2 regions of the Bradyrhizobium sp. B117 genome follow, and region 1 is predicted to be linked to the other one. Evidence: riboswitches for the same ligand, from Rfam matches in the RefSeq annotation. Region 1 holds a riboswitch; the other holds the start of a gene.
The links. A riboswitch is a leader RNA that binds a small molecule or an ion and turns the genes downstream of it on or off. The one in region 1 is predicted to bind ZMP and ZTP.

Region 2: linked by a shared signal. The riboswitch ahead of purH (bifunctional phosphoribosylaminoimidazolecarboxamide formyltransferase/IMP cyclohydrolase) and the one ahead of folB (dihydroneopterin aldolase) in region 1 are both predicted to bind ZMP and ZTP.

Annotation. Positions count from the first base shown of each region.
Region 1 covers NZ_CP152414.1:6,135,060-6,142,837, forward strand. Annotated here, with positions in the region: gene AAFG16_RS30030 (autotransporter domain-containing protein) at 1-1,709, shown strand, start outside; gene AAFG16_RS30035 (GNAT family N-acetyltransferase) at 1,843-2,358, opposite strand; gene folB (dihydroneopterin aldolase) at 2,415-2,816, opposite strand; ZMP/ZTP riboswitch at 2,855-2,934, opposite strand; gene AAFG16_RS30045 (polyamine ABC transporter substrate-binding protein) at 3,238-4,350, opposite strand; gene AAFG16_RS30050 (aminotransferase) at 4,357-5,535, opposite strand; gene AAFG16_RS30055 (rhodanese-like domain-containing protein) at 5,544-5,870, opposite strand; gene AAFG16_RS30060 (potassium transporter Kup) at 6,042-7,778, opposite strand, start outside.
Region 2 covers NZ_CP152414.1:57,577-65,354, forward strand. Annotated here, with positions in the region: gene ggt (gamma-glutamyltransferase) at 1-1,243, opposite strand, end outside; gene AAFG16_RS00300 (MFS transporter) at 1,345-2,730, shown strand; gene purH (bifunctional phosphoribosylaminoimidazolecarboxamide formyltransferase/IMP cyclohydrolase) at 2,913-4,505, opposite strand; ZMP/ZTP riboswitch at 4,530-4,611, opposite strand; gene AAFG16_RS00310 (heparinase II/III family protein) at 4,773-6,491, opposite strand; gene rsmB (16S rRNA (cytosine(967)-C(5))-methyltransferase RsmB) at 6,647-7,778, opposite strand, start outside.

The sequences.
Region 1 (7,778 bases):
CGGGCGTCAACACCTATACCGGCGCCACGACGATTGATGGCGGCACCCTGGCGGTGAACGGCTCGATCGCGTCCTCCAGCAGCCTCACCGTGAACAGCGGCGGCACGCTCGGCGGCACCGGCATCGTCGGCAACACGACGATTGCGAGCGGCGGCACGCTGGCGCCGGGCAATTCCGTGGGCACCCTCACCGTCAGCGGCAACCTCGCCTTCGGTGCCGGCAGCTTCTACAGGGTGGAAGTCTCCACGACCGCCGCCGACCGCACCAATGTCACGGGCACGGCGACGCTCACCGGCGCCACCGTGCAGGCGGTGGCGCTGCCCGGCAGCTTCCGCAGCCAGACCTACACCATCCTCAATGCGACCGGCGGCCTTGGCGGAACGAAGTTCGCCGGCTTGAGCGTCAGCGGCAGCTTCAGCCCCACGCGCAATCCGCACCTCACTTACGACGTCAACAACGTCTATCTCGTGCTCGATCCCGGCACGATCGTGCTGCCGGCGAGCACAGGCGCCAACCAGATCAGCGTGGCCGGCGGCATCAACAAGGCGGTCGAGGGCGGTGCGACGCCGCCTTCCGGCTTCGATGCACTGCTCAACATGAGCGGCGCGCCGCTCAACCACGGGCTCAGCCAGGTCTCCGGCCAGCCCGGCGCCGCCGGCACGCAGGCCTCCTTCAGCGCCACGCAGCAATTCGTCAACATGCTCGATCCGCTCGGTGGCGGCACGGACGGCGAGCGCGGCGGCACGGCCGGCGACAGCGGGACGCTGGGCTACGCTTCCACCGCACCAAACGACGCCCGTGTGCGCGAAGCCTACGCCGCGGTGACGCCGCGCGACGCCAGCGCCGAAATCATCGACCGGCGCTGGGGCGTCTGGGCCTCCGGCTATGGCGGCGCCAGCACGTTGAACGGCAACGCCGCATCAGGTTCGAGCACCACCACCAGCCACATCTACGGCACCGTGGTCGGCGCCGACTATCGCGTCTCGCCGAACACGCTGGTCGGCTTTGCGCTCGGCGGCGCCGGCTATAATTTCGCGTTGTCTGACAGCCTCGGCGGCGGCCGCGCCGATCTGTTCCAGGCCGGCTTCTACGGCCGCCACAATTTTGGGCCCGCCTATCTCTCGGCAGCGCTCGCCTATGGCTGGCAGGACGTCACCACCGATCGCACCGTGACGGTGTCGGGCACCGACAAGCTGACCGCGAATTTCAAGGCCAGCACCTTCTCGGGCCGCCTCGAAGCCGGCTGGCGCTTCGCACCCATCCCCGCCTCCAGCTTCGGCGTCGCGCCCTACGCCGCCGTGCAGGCCACGACCTTCCATTTGCCCGGCTACGGCGAGACCGCGATCGTCGGCAGCAACCAGTTCGCGCTGTCCTACACCGCGCAGGACACGACGAATGTCCGCACCGAACTCGGCGCCCGCACTGACCAGCGATTCCTCGTCAATGACGGCGTGCTCACGCTGCGCGGCCGGCTCGCCTGGGCGCACGACACCAACACCAGCCGCCTCGTGAACGCCGCCTTCCAGACGCTCCCCGGCGCAGCGTTCACAGTCAACGGCGCGCAACCGGCAGCAGACTCCGCGCTGGTCGGCGGCCGCGCCGAGATGAAATGGCGGAACGGCCTGTCGCTCGCAGGCACCATCGAGGGTGAGTTCTCCCAGAGCACGCAGACCTACACGGGCAAGGGCACGGTGCGTTATGAGTGGTAAGCAGGCATTTTTCGGAGCCTCTGACAGTTGGGACTCTCGGAAAGGTCCGGCAGCGTCGGTGTGTCGGGATCGTGGTTGGGATCGTACCTGACTTGCCAGAAGCGCTCGGGTATCTTGTCTGCTGCGATGCTCTTCATCTTCCACCGATCCGGAGAGCGTAATAGCGTGAGTGGGCCTCGCCGCCCGGGTCCCGTGAGGCCGTGAGCTGGAAGCCCATCCTTTCGTAAAGCCGATGCGAGGCCGTCAGCGCGTTGTTGCTGGACAAGCGTATACGATCGTATCCCGCATTCCCGGCAAAGCTGATGAGGCCATCGGCGATCGTCCGCGCGATGCCGCGGCCTCGGTAGATTGGGGCGACGAACATGCGAACCATTTCGCACTCCCGATCGTTGAAACCCTTGATTGCGCCGGTGCCGATGATTGCGCCTTCGGCAATCGCGCACAAAAAGAGAGCTCGATCGGCGTAGACCGTGTCCGCGTTGTCGACGTCCGACAGGCGCGAATAAATGAAGTCCCGAACGAAGGCGTCCGGGTGTTCGTGAAAATGCTCGCGCCAGACGGATTCGATGAGCCGCCGGACCGCTAGCGCGTCACCAGGCCGGAACGGCCGAATTGTCCAATTTGGCTCCATATGTGTTGGCGCCGCCATGCGCATCCCTCCCGAGATCATGAGCCCAGAAGTCATTTCCAAGACATTGGAGGGTGTCAGGCGCCGGCGATCTCGCCCTGGCATAATGCGAGGTCGGCGCGTCGAAGGCTGACCTGGACGCCGACCTGGTCTATCGCATGAGCAATCGGCGGACTGGATTTCGCAACGGCGACTGTCACGCTATCCATCCTGATGAAGCGCCGCAGCAGACCTGCAGCGATCGTCTCGCCCAGAGCCTCCAGAGTCTGGAACTTGCCTGACCCAGCAATTTGCACGGCTTCATCGACGACGGCGTCGTATCTCACTGAAGAATCCAGATCGTCACTGAGGTGCGTCCGGACCTCTTGCAGATCGGCGGAAATATCGAAACTGAATTTCTGTCCGAGCGTTCGCTCTTCCTCGAACAGGCCGTGATAGCCGTAAGTCTGAAGTCCGGTGATTTTGATCGACGTCAGCATGGGCAGCTCCGGATGAAGCATTTTGATTCGGGGTTTCCCCAAATCGCCCAGGCGCGCGGCAATTGCCCCGCGCTTCCCGATGGTGCTCCATCCGACGTCGCCAGTCACGCGAGGTCTAAACGATATCAGCTTTCCGCAATGCCCACAATGAACATCGTTCCTGCTCGGGAGGCGGCAGGATACTCTTCTGCTCCTGTTTTGCCCGACGAGTCAAACGACCGGAGCCTGATGACGTCAGGCGCGTCCAGCTGTTGATTCCTCGCCGCTCGGAAGCTGCCTCACGTCCTTGCGCCCGCGCATCGATTAGACCAGATCGCACCGCAACTTAAGCACGGCCACCGCCGGCAACGCCGCCGGTCGCAGTTCTACTGTGCATGGGGTTGTTTTGCAGGATTTGGTTTTGAGAGTGATCCCGGAGCGCCTACCGCCCGGTCTTCACCTTGGTCCAGAGCCGGTTGATGATGCGCTGGGTCGCCGGCTCGCGCGCCGTGATGACGAACAGCTTTGCGAGCGTCGCCTCGTCCGGATAGATGTTCTTGTCGTTCAGGATCTTCGGATCGACCAGCTTCTGGCTGGCGAGGTTGCCGCTCGCGTAGGACAGGAAGTCCGAGTTCTTGGCGGCGACATCCGGGCGGTAGAGATAGTTGATCAGCTCGTAGGCCTCCTTGACGTTCTTGGCATCCGCGGGAATCGCGAGATTGTCGAAGAACATCTGCGCGCCCTCCTTCGGAATGGTGTAGCCGATCTCGATGCCGCTCTTGGCCTCCGCCGCGCGGGCGCGGGCCTGCATGATGTCGCCGGACCAGCCGACCACGAAGCAGATCTCGCCGGTGGCAAGCGCGCTCAAATATTCCGACGAGTGAAACTTGCGCACCGACGGGCGGACCTTGGCGACGACGTCTGCGGCCTTCTCGAGGTCGGCCTGCTTGGTCGAGTTCGGATCGAGCCCGAGATAGTTCAGCGCCGCCGGAAAGATGTCGTCGGCGGAGTCGAGCATGTGCACGCCGCAATCCCTGAACTTGGCGAGGTTCTCCGGCTTGAAGACGATGTCCCAGCTGTCGATCTTGGCGTCGGGGCCGAGGATCTGCTTCACCTTGGCGACGTTGTAGCCGATGCCCGTCGTGCCCCACATGTAGTTCGCGGCAAAATCATTGCCGGGATCGTAGGTCGCAAGATGCCTGGTCACCATCGGCCAGGCATTGCCGAGGTTCGGCAGCTTCGACTTGTCGAGCTTCTGGAAGATGTTGGCCTTGATCTGGCGCTGCAGGAAATAGGCCGTGGGCACCACGACGTCATAGCCGGACTTGCCGGCCATCAGGCGCGTCTCCAGCGTCTCGTTGGCGTCAAAGGTGTCGTAGACCACCTTGATGCCCGTCTCCCTGGTGAAAGCCTCAAGGACGTCGGGCGCCATGTAGTTCGACCAGTTGTAGAAGTTGACGACGCGCTCCTCCGCCCTAACAGGGGCGGAGAGCAACGTCAGCACTGCGGCGATCGCAAGACCGAGGCGAAACCCGGAGCGGCTGACGTTCGTCATCTCTATCTACCTCTTGCGTCCACGCACCGCGTCCGACAGCCGCTCCAGCGCGGTGTCGAGGGTCTCGTCCTTCTTGGCAAAGCAGAAGCGCACCACCGAGGTCACCGGGTCCTGCTCGTAGAACGCCGAAACCGGGATCGCGGCGACCTTGTAGTCCTTCACGATACGCCAGCAGAACTCGGTGTCGCTCTCGTTCAGCCCGAGCGGCGACAGGTCGACGGTGAGGAAGTAGGTGCCTTGCGACTTCAGCACGGGGAAGCCGAGGCTTTCGAGGCCCTTGGTCAGACGGTCCCTGCTCCGCGTCAAATCCTTACGCATCGACAGGAAGTAGTCGTCGGACTTGCCGAGGCCGTAGGCGACGGCGGCCTGCAGGTTCGGGGCGGTGGTGAAGGTCAGGAACTGGTGCACCTTGGCGGCGACGCGCAACAGCTGTGGCGCGGCGCAGACGAAGCCGATCTTCCAGCCCGTCAGCGAGAAGATCTTGCCGGCCGAGCCGACCTTGATGGTGCGCTCGCGCATGCCGGGAATGGTGATCAGCGGGATGTGCTTGTGCTCGTCGAAGGTGACGTGCTCCCAGACCTCGTCGCAGATCGCGATGACGTCGAACTCCTGGCAGTAGCGCGCGAGCAGCTCGAGGTCTTCGCGCGGATAGACCACTGCGGAGGGATTCAAGGGGTTGTTGAACAACACCGCCTTGGTCTTTGAATTGAACACGCTTTTCAGCATGTCCTCATTCAGCCGCCAGTGCGGCGGCTCGAGCCGGACGAGGCGCGGAATGCCGCCAGCCTGGCGGATGATCGGCAGATAGGAATCATAGACCGGCTGGAAGCAGACCACCTCGTCGCCGGGCTGGACCACCGCGAGGATCGCCGAGGTCAAAGCCTCCGTGCCGCCGGAGGTCACCATCACCTCGCTCATCGGATCGAGCTTGAGCCCGTGCCAGTGGCCGTAATGGGTCGCGATCGCCTGGCGCAGCTCAGGCAAGCCCATCATCGACGGATACTGGTTGTAGCCGTTCAGCGACGCCTCGGCCGCGGCGCGGCGGATATCCTCCGGGCCGGGATCGTCAGGAAAGCCCTGGCCGAGATTGATGGCGGCATTGTCGCGCGCGGCCTGCGACATCGCCTCGAAGATGGTGACAGGAAGGTCGGCGAAGACCTTGTTCAGGGACGAGCTTTTCGACATCGGGCCGATCAGCCACCGACCTTGCTGGGAAGACCCGCCGCCTTCCAGCCGAGCATGCCGCCGGCCAGGTGCTTGTCGTAAGGCAGGCCCGCGGCCTGCGCCGCAAGCGAGGCCGTCACCGAGCGCTTGCCCGAACGGCAGGCGAACACGACCTCTTTGCCTTGCGGATCGGGGATCGCTTTGGGATCGAAGGTCGAGAGCGGCACGACGACGCCATAGGGATAGGCCTCGGCCTCGACCTCGTTCGGCTCGCGCACGTCGACGAGGAGATAGCGGCCTTCCGCGACACCCTTGGAGACCTCGTCCGGGGTCAGATCCTGTACTTGATTTGCCACATCATCCTCCAACGTCGCGGGGCCCTCGCCGGGGCGATCCCGGCGGGCGGCAACCTCGCCTCTCGGCAGACGAAAATCAAGCGCTACAAAGGCTTGAGCTGCCTTGCGCAAGTTAAGGCTAAATCGCAGCGACTTGAAGTGTGCTTTGAATCCTAGGCCGGGATGGCCGGCCTAGATCGTGACCTGCGTTCCGACCTCGACCACGCGGCCGCTCGGGATCTGGAAATAGTCGGTGGCGTCGTTGGCGGAGCGGCTCAGCGAGATGAACAGCCGGTCCTGCCAGCGCGGCATGCCGGAATGGGCGGCGGGCTTCAGCGCCCTACGCGACAGGAAGAACGAGGTCGACATGATGTCGAACTGCCAGCCCAGCTTGCGGGCGATGGCGAGGGCCTTCGGCACGTTGGGCGATTCCATGAAACCGAACTTCAGCGTCACCTTGGAGAAGGTCGGCGAGATCTGCTCCAGCCTGACGCGCTCGGCCGGATCGATGCGCGGGGTCTGGGCGGTCTCGATGGTGAGAATGACGTTCTTCTCGTGCAGCACCTTGTAGTGCTTCAGACTGTGCATCAGCGCGGTCGGCGCGCTGAGCGGATCCGAGGTCAGGAACACGGCGGTGCCTGACACACGCTGCGGCGGGCGCTTTTCGAGCATCGCAACGAGGTCGGCGAGCGGGAACTCGAGCTTGCGCGACTTCTCGAACAGCAGCCGGCTGCCGCGCCGCCAGGTGTACATCAGCAGGATCATGAGCGAGCCGAGCGCCAGCGGCACCCAGCCGCCCTCGAACACCTTGAGCAGATTGGCGGCAAGGAAGGTGAAGTCGAGGAACAGGAACGGGATGATCAGCGCCGCGGCGGCGACCGGCGACCAGCGCCAGGCCTTCCAGACCACGACGAAGCCCATCATCCCCGTAACCACCATCGTGCCGGTCACGGCGATGCCGTAGGCGGACGCCAGCGCGCTGGAGGAGCGGAACAGCAGCACCATCAGGATCACGGCGACCAGCAGCAGCTGGTTGATGCGCGGGATGAAGATCTGGCCGGAATGGGCCTCGGACGTATGGCGAATTTCGAATCGCGGCAGCAGACCGAGCTGGATCGCCTGGCGCGTCAGCGAATAGGCGCCGGTGATGACGGCCTGGCTTGCGATCACGGTCGCCATGGTGGCCAGCACGACCATGCTGCCGCGCAGCCAGCCTTGCGGAAACAGCTGGAAGAACGGGCTCACGATCGCGCCGGGATCGTCGAGGACGAGCGCGCCCTGCCCCAGATAGTTGAGCGCCAGCGACGGCAGCACGATGAACAGCCAGGCGGTCTGGATCGGCCGCTTGCCGAAATGGCCGAGGTCGGCATAGAGCGCCTCGGCGCCGGTCACCGCCAGAAACACCGCGCCCAGCGTGACGAAGCCGATGATACCGTGGTGGAGCATGAAGGACACCGCATAGAGCGGGTTCAGAGCGAACAGGATCTGCGGCTGCCGGATGATCGGGCCGATCGCCGCGATCGCAATCACGGCAAACCAGACGCACATCACCGGGCCGAAGAACGCCGCAACGCGCGCGGTGCCGCGCGACTGCACGGCGAACAGGCAGACCAGAATCACCACCGTCAGCGGAACGATATAGGGCTCGAAGGTCAGCGTGACGTCCTTCATGCCTTCGATCGCCGACAGCACCGAGACCGCCGGGGTGATCACGGCATCGCCGTAGAACAGCGCGCCGGAGATGATGCCGAGCAGGACGATGGTGGCCCCGCCGGTGCCGACCGCACGCTGGGCCAGCGCCATCAGGGCGAGCGTGCCGCCCTCGCCGTTGTTGTCGGCGCGCAGCAGGATCACGACGTATTTGAGCGTCACCACGACGATCAGCGCCCACAGGATGAGGGAGACCACGCCGAGCACGGCCGCCGTCGT
Region 2 (7,778 bases), 4.0 Mb from region 1:
TCAGCGTATAGGTGTTGCTGACGGCGTTGCCGTAGCTGTCGACGACGGAGAAGTGCGTTGTGTTGGTGCCCTCGCGCGGCACGGGTGGCAAGGAGGCGAGATCCTTCGACGGCGTGGCGCGATCGGCAGAGATGCCCGCGCGCAGCTTGGCGGCGTAGTCCTTCGCGATGAGCGTCTCGGTTGGCGCGGTGACGAAGGCGGGATCGCCGAGATGGCGCGCGCGGTCCGCATAGGCGCGCTTCATGGCCTCGATCAACAGATGCAGCGATGCCGCCGAGCCCTGCTTCAAACCGGCGAGCTGATAGCCCTCGAGGATGTTGAGTGTCTCCACCAGAACCACGCCACCAGAGGACGGCAGCGGCATCGAGACGATGTCGTAGCCGCGATAGGTGCCGCGCACCGGCGTGCGGATCACCGCCTGATAGGAGTTCAGATCCGCCGCCGTCATGATGCCGCCGGCATCGGTGACGGCCTTGGCGAGCTTTTCCGCAACCGGCCCTTCGTAGAAGCCGCGCGGACCCTGCGTCGCGATCGCCGCCAGCGTGTCGGCAAGGTCGCTCTGCACCAGCCTGTCGCCTTCACCGAGCGAGGTGCCGTCGGGCCGCGAGAAGATCTTCGTCGAGGACGGCCAGCGCACGAAACGCCGGTGCCAGCCCGGGAGCGTGTCGGCGAGGTCGTCGGTGATGACGAAGCCGTCGCGCGCGAGCGCGATCGCAGGCTCGAGCAGTTGCGCCAGCGTGAACTTGCCCGAGCCATATTTCTCAAGCGCCAGGGAAAGACCGGCAACGGTACCGGGGACGCCGATGCCCAGTGCAGAGTCTCGCGACTTCGTGACATCAGGCTTGCCGTCCGTGCCAAGGAAGATCTGCGGCGTGGTCGCTGCTGGCGCCGTCTCGCGATAGTCGATCGTGATGTCTTCGTTACGCTCGGCCGAATGGATCACCATGAAGCCGCCGCCGCCGATATTGCCGGCGCGGGGATAGGTCACGGCCATTGCAAAGCCGGTGGCGACCGCGGCATCGACCGCATTGCCGCCGCGTCGCAGGATATCGGCGCCGACACGCGCAGAGATATTCTCCTGCGCCACCACCATGCCGTGCTCGGCGGAGATCGCGTGCACGGTGTCGAGCGCCGGAGGAACGTAGGGTTTTCGCGCATCCTGTGCGGTCGCGGGCGCAAGGCCAAACGCCAAGGTGGCGATGATCGCGATAAATGTGCGCCGTGTCGAATATGACGACATCATCAAACTCTCGCTACGCCCTGGAGCCAATTCACATGCGTCCCTGTCATGCTATACGGGTTGCGCCGTGGACGAGGCAAACTGTTCGTGATGGGGATTTGATGATGACGACGATTGCCTCGGATGCGCGTCTGGATGCGCAGCGGACCTACCCGCCGCGCGCCGCCGTCGTCAGCTGGATCTTCTTTGATTGGGCCGCGCAGCCTTATTTCACGTTGATCACGACTTTCGTGTTCGCGCCCTATTTCGCCACCAGCGTTGCGCCAACTGCTGCCACGGGCCAATCGCTGTGGGGCTTTGCGATGGCGGCCGCGGGCCTCGCGATCGCGCTGATGTCACCCGTGCTGGGCGCCATCGCCGATGCGTCCGGCCGCAGGAAGCCGTGGATTGCGGGATTCGGTGCCGTGCTGGTGCTGGCATCCTGCACGCTGTGGATCGGCAAGCCCGGCGATCCCTCGATCATTCCGCCGCTGCTCACCGCGGTGGCGCTCGCCAGCGTCGGCGCGGAATTCGCCACCGTGTTCAACAATGCGATGATGCCGACCTTGGTGCCGCCGGATCGGATCGGCCGGCTCTCCGGCACTGGCTGGGCCACGGGTTACATCGGCGGCATCGTCAGCCTGATCATCGTGCTCGGCTTCCTCGCTGCGAATCCCGAGACCGGACTCACGCTGCTCGGCTTCAAGCCGCTGTTCGGGCTTGATCCCGCAACCCACCAGGGCGACCGCGCCGCCGGGCCTTTGACCGGGATATGGTTCATCATCTTCGTGACGCCGATGTTCCTGTTCACGCCGGACTATCCGGCAAAGCGGCCGGTGCGCGAGGCGCTGCGCGAAGGACTATCGGAGCTGAGGCAATCGATCAGGAGCCTGCCGCAACAGAAATCGCTCGCGGCGTTCCTGCTTGCCAACATGATCTACACCGACGGCCTGGTGTCGCTGTTCGCGTTCGGCGGCATTTACGCCGCGGGCACGTTCGGCTGGCACACGATCCAGATCGGCACCTTCGGCATCATGCTCGCGATCGCCGGCACGTTCGGCGCGTGGCTTGGCGGCAAGCTGGATGATCGTCTCGGACCGAAGCGCGTCATCGCCGGCAGCCTGCTGATCCTGCTGCTGGCGGTGGCGGCGATCCTCCTGGTCGACAAGGACAGCGTGCTGTTTGTGAAGGTGACGCCGCCGCAAGCAGGCGCCCCCTTGTTCTCGAGCGCGGCCGAGCGCGCCTATCTCGTGCTGGGCTGTCTCATCGGCGCGGCCGGCGGCCCGCTTCAGGCCGCCTCGCGCACGCTGCTGATCCACCTCGCGCCGAAGGACCGCATCGCGCAGTATTTTGGTCTGTTCGCGCTGACCGGAAAGGTGACGTCCTTCATCGGCCCGCTGCTGATCGGGATGATCACCGCTGCAACGGCGAGCCAGAAGGCCGGCATGGCCGTGCTGGTGGTGTTTTTCGTTACGGGGCTGGGGTTGTTGATGCGGGTGCGGGAGAATTAGCTCCGCTGTCGTCCCGGACAAGCGCAGCGAAGCGGAGCGCAGAGCCGGGACCCATAACCACAGGGCGTGATTTGGCGACGACACGTAGTTACCAGCTCGCGCTGCGATTTCTCCCTGGGGTTATTGGTCCCCGCGTTCGCGGGGACGACCCGTTGAGAGTTCGGTGCACGACGGCGGGGGCCTCAATGCCTGAAATGCCTTGTGCCCGTGAACACCATGGCGATGCCGTGCTCGTCGGCAGCCTTGATCACCTCGTCGTCGCGCATCGAGCCGCCGGGCTGCACCACGGCGGTGGCGCCGGCTTCGATGCAGGCGAGCATGCCGTCGGCGAACGGGAAGAACGCGTCCGACGCCACGACCGAGCCCTTGGTGAGCGGCTCGGCGAGCTTCAGCTCGTTCGCGGCATCCTGGGCCTTGCGCGCGGCGATGCGGGCTGAATCGACGCGGCTCATCTGGCCCGCGCCGATGCCGACGGTGGCGAGATCCTTGGCGTAGATGATGGTGTTGGACTTGACGTGCTTGGCGACCCGGAACGCGAATTTCAGGTCGCGCATCTCGGCATCGGTCGGCGCGCGCTTGGTCACGACCTTGAACGTCATGTCGTCGACCACGGCGTTGTCGCGGCTCTGCACCAGGAGGCCGCCGGCAACCGTCTTGGCCGTGAGGCCGGGCGCGCGCGGATCGGGCAGGCTGCCGGCGAGCAGCAGGCGCAGGTTTTTCTTCCCGCCGATGATGGCGATCGCCTCCTCGCTGGCATCGGGCGCGATGATCACCTCGGTGAAGATCTTCGTGATCTCACGCGCGGTGTCGGCGTCGAGCGGACGGTTCATCGCGATGATGCCGCCGAACGCCGAAGTGGAATCGCAGGCGAGCGCCCTGCGATAGGCCTCGACGAGATTCGCGCCTTCGGCGACGCCGCAAGGATTGGCGTGCTTGACGATGACGCAGGCCGCGGTGCGCTTGGCGTCGAACTCGCCGATGCATTCATAAGCCGCATCGGTGTCGTTGATGTTGTTGTAGGAGAGCTCCTTGCCCTGCAGCTGCCGCGCGGTCGACACGCCCGGGCGCTTGTCCGGCGTGGCATAGAACGCGGCGGTCTGGTGCGGGTTCTCGCCATAGCGCAGCGACTGGATCAGTCTGCCGCCGAAGGCGCGGAAGTCGGGTGCGTCGATCTCGAGCTGGCGGTTGAACCAGTTCGAGATCGCGGCGTCATAGGCCGCGGTGCGCGCATAGGCCTTTGCGGCCAGCCGCCGGCGCAGCTTCAGCGTGGTCGCACCCTTGTTGGCGGCGAGCTCGTCGAGCACAGCCTTGTAGTCGTCGGCCTCGACCACGACGGCGACGTCGTCATGGTTCTTCGCCGCGGCGCGGATCATCGCGGGGCCGCCGATGTCGATGTTCTCGATGCAATCCTCGAAGCCCGCACCCTTCTCGACGGTGGCCTCGAACGGATAGAGATTGACGACGAGCAGGTCGATCGGCGCGATGCCATGCGCCTTCATCGCCTCCGCATGCTCCTTGTTGTCGCGGATCGCGAGCAGGCCGCCATGCACCTTCGGATGCAGCGTCTTAACGCGGCCGTCCATCATCTCGGGGAAGCTGGTGAGGTCGGAGACGTCCTTCACCTTGAGGCCGGCCGCGGCGATCGCTTTCGCAGTGCCGCCGGTCGAGACCAGCTCGACATCGTGCGCGGCAAGCGCTTTGGCGAACTCGATCAGGCCGGTCTTGTCGGAAACGGAGAGAAGGGCGCGGGTGACGCGGCGGGGTTGGTCAGTCATGAGCAAGATCCTCAGCTAAGGGAGTGTCTATGCCCAGGCGCGCGGCAGATATGTGTCGCGCTTCCCGATGGTGCTCCATCCAAGGTCGCCAGTCGCGCGAGCGAGGGCTCGATAGCAGCTTTTGACGCGTGTCTCAACGGGTAGAGCCATTTCCGTTCCGATGGAATCGGAACGGGGCTCTACGTTCTTGTTTTGACGCGTTTTCTTTACGCGAACCGGTATCCACGTCGCTCGAAAACGCTTTGGATAGGACCGGATCGCGCCTGTTTACAGCGGAAGTTCCGGCTCGCGCCGGGCGTTACGGCGGGCATTGGTGACGGTCGGCGAGGCGGTGGAGCGGACAAAGCTCCAACGGATCGAGGGCGCTTGCCGCGCGTCCTGGCGGATCACGATCTGGGCGGTGCGGCGGGGGCCGTCATTGCCGGCCAGGAACACGCTGTCTTCGAGATCGACCTTGTCGTCCAATGCCTCAAAGGTCCAGACGTCGCGGTTCGGCAGCACCAGCATGACGCCGCGCGCATCCGACAGCCGGCTCGCCTTGACGGCCGGATGCAGATGGAAGCGCAGCGCGAAATCGGCGTCCGCGCCCTTGAAGCGCCCGCCCTGCGGCGGCGACAGCGTGTCCTCGCCGTCGATGCGCGCGCCGTCATTGGCGATCATCAGTACGCGGCGATGGATCGCGCCGAATTTAGAGAGATAGCCGTCATGCGAGGTCGTCAGCAGCGTGCCGTTCTGCACCACCTCGCGATAGCTCTCGACCTCGACCGGCCCGCTGGTGACGGGCGAGCCGTGCAGCAGCCGCTTCATCGCCGACATCTCGACGAACTGGCATGAGGATGTGTCGTGATAGGTCAGCGTCGAATGCGCCGCGGTGCCGCGCGCGAACGGTCGCCAATTGTCACGGCCCGTGGTCGGCATGCCGCAATTGGTGACGATGCGGCTGATGCCGGACGACAGTTCGAACGACAGGCAGCCGGCATGGGCGTCGTGGCTGACGCCAGCCGGCGGCGGCGGGCCGGTGTCGATAATCACAGTGGTCTGGCCGGCATCGAGGCGCTGGAAGCCGGTATGCGGCATGTTCGCCATCGGCGCGCCGTGGGTGTCGTCATAGGCGAGCAGCGTCGCGAGCAGGTCCGAGGGCGTCGCGCTCATGCCGTTGAACAGCGCGAAATTACCGTCGCCGTGGCGGAAGAAGCGCAGCATCGGCATCATGCGGTCGATCGCATTGAGCAGCGCCGGCGGCGGCGCGATGTTGCGCGCGGCGAAAGTCTGCCGCAGCGGCAACAGGTCGATCAAGAGCTCGATCAGCGCGCCCGGGTTGCGCGAGATGTGTCCGCCATCGGGCAGGATCTGCCGCTGCAACTCGTCCGAGAGTTTTTTCGAGACGCTGCGGATGTGACGCGCCTGATTGGCGAGGCACAGTGCCGTGTAGCACAGCGCGATCAGCACCTGGAGCTTCGGCACCCCGTCGGGGATGTCGACCATGCTGTAACGCAGCAAGCGGATCTCGCGCGCGAGCGCGCGCAAGTAACGGCGATAGAATTTGTTGTCGGTGTCGCCCAGCACCAGCGGCGCCTGCGACAATAGCGAGATCACGCGCCGCGCCAGCACGTCCGCGCGTCGTGCGACCGGGCGGCGCTTGTTGGCGGGGTTTGCGATCCAGTCCTCGACCAGCGCGCGCGCATTGGCCCGCGTCAGCGCAGTGTCGGCGGCACGTAAATGGCGCAGCCAGCCGAAGCCGAGCAGCGCGACCTCCCAATCCTCGGACGGCGGCTCGAGATCAAAGATCGAGCGGCCATGGCAATTGACGATCTTGCCGGCGAACACAAAGCGGCCGGCATAGATCTCCGCGGCGCGGGTCGCATCCGCGGTACGCAGATCATGCGGCGCGATGATGAGCCGGTCGGTACGGCCGGGCCAGACCCGCGACAGCGCAACGGGGCCGCCGGTCGCGCGCGCGAGCATGTTCCGCGCGAAGCGGTTCATCACCAGCGTCGAGATACGTCTGCGTTGAGCGACCGACACGCCTTGCCTTGGAGGGGAGAGGATTCCGACGAATCCTTATTAATCCCAAAATCGGACGGCTGACACCACCTTGAACGGTCCGAATCAGGATCGTGGTGGCAAAATCCGGTGCAAAATCAGGATTTAACGAGCCGGGCCGCGTAAAATCCGTCGAGCCCGCCGAGCTTGGGATCGGGGTTCGGCAGATGGCTGGGCAGGGTGCGGAGGTCGCCCTCGGAGGTGACGATCTCGCTCAGTCCCGACACCTCGGAAGCTTCGATCGGCACGCGCCGCAGGCCGGACTCGGCCTGGAGCAGGGCAGCGATCGCCTGCTCGCCCTCCTCCGGTTCCAGCGAGCAGGTGCAGTAGACCAGCGTCCCGCCGGGCTTCAGCAGCGAGATGGATTTCTTCAGCAACCGCTGTTGGAGCGCGGCCAGCGTCGCGATATCGGATTCCTGCCGGAGCCACGCGACATCGGGATGACGGCGGATCGTGCCGGTCGAGGTGCAGGGCGCATCGATCAGGATGCCGTCAAAACCTTCTGACGGGCCGGCCCATTCCACGGCGTCGGCGACGATAGTCTCGGCCTGGAGCGACAGCCGCGCCAGATTCTCGCGCAGCCGCGCCACCCGGGCCGGCGAGCGGTCGATCGCGGTGACCTGCGCGCCTGATAACGCCAGCTGAGCGGTCTTGCCGCCGGGCGCGGCGCAGAGATCGGCAATGGACTTGCCCTTGGTGTCGCCGAACAGCCGCGCCGGCAGCGCGGCGGCGGCATCCTGCACCCACCATTGTCCTTCGGCAAAGCCCGGCAGCATCGTCACCGAGCCGTGCAGCAGCATCCGCACCGTCCCGGTCGGCAGCGTCTCGCCATGCAGCCGGCTCGCCCATTGCGCGGCGTCCGACTTGACGGTGAGATCGAGCGAGGGCTCGTGGCCGAGCGCCAGCGCCATCTCCCTCGCGGTCGCCTCGCCGTAATGCGCGCTCCAGCGCGCGAGCAGCCAGGGCGGCAGATCCAGCGATTGATTGGCGACTTCCTCGACCAGCGCCTTGCCCTCGCGCGCGCAGCGGCGCAGCACGGCATTGACGAGACCTGCATAGCGCGCAGCGCGGCGATCTGATTGCACGAGGCGCACGGAGAGATCCACCGCAGCGTGATCGGGCACGTCCATCCAGAGGATCTGTGCGGCGCCGATCAAGAGCGCGCTCTGCGCGCGCGGCGCATCGGAAGGAATGCCCTTGTCGAGCAGGCGGGACAGCACATGGCCGAGT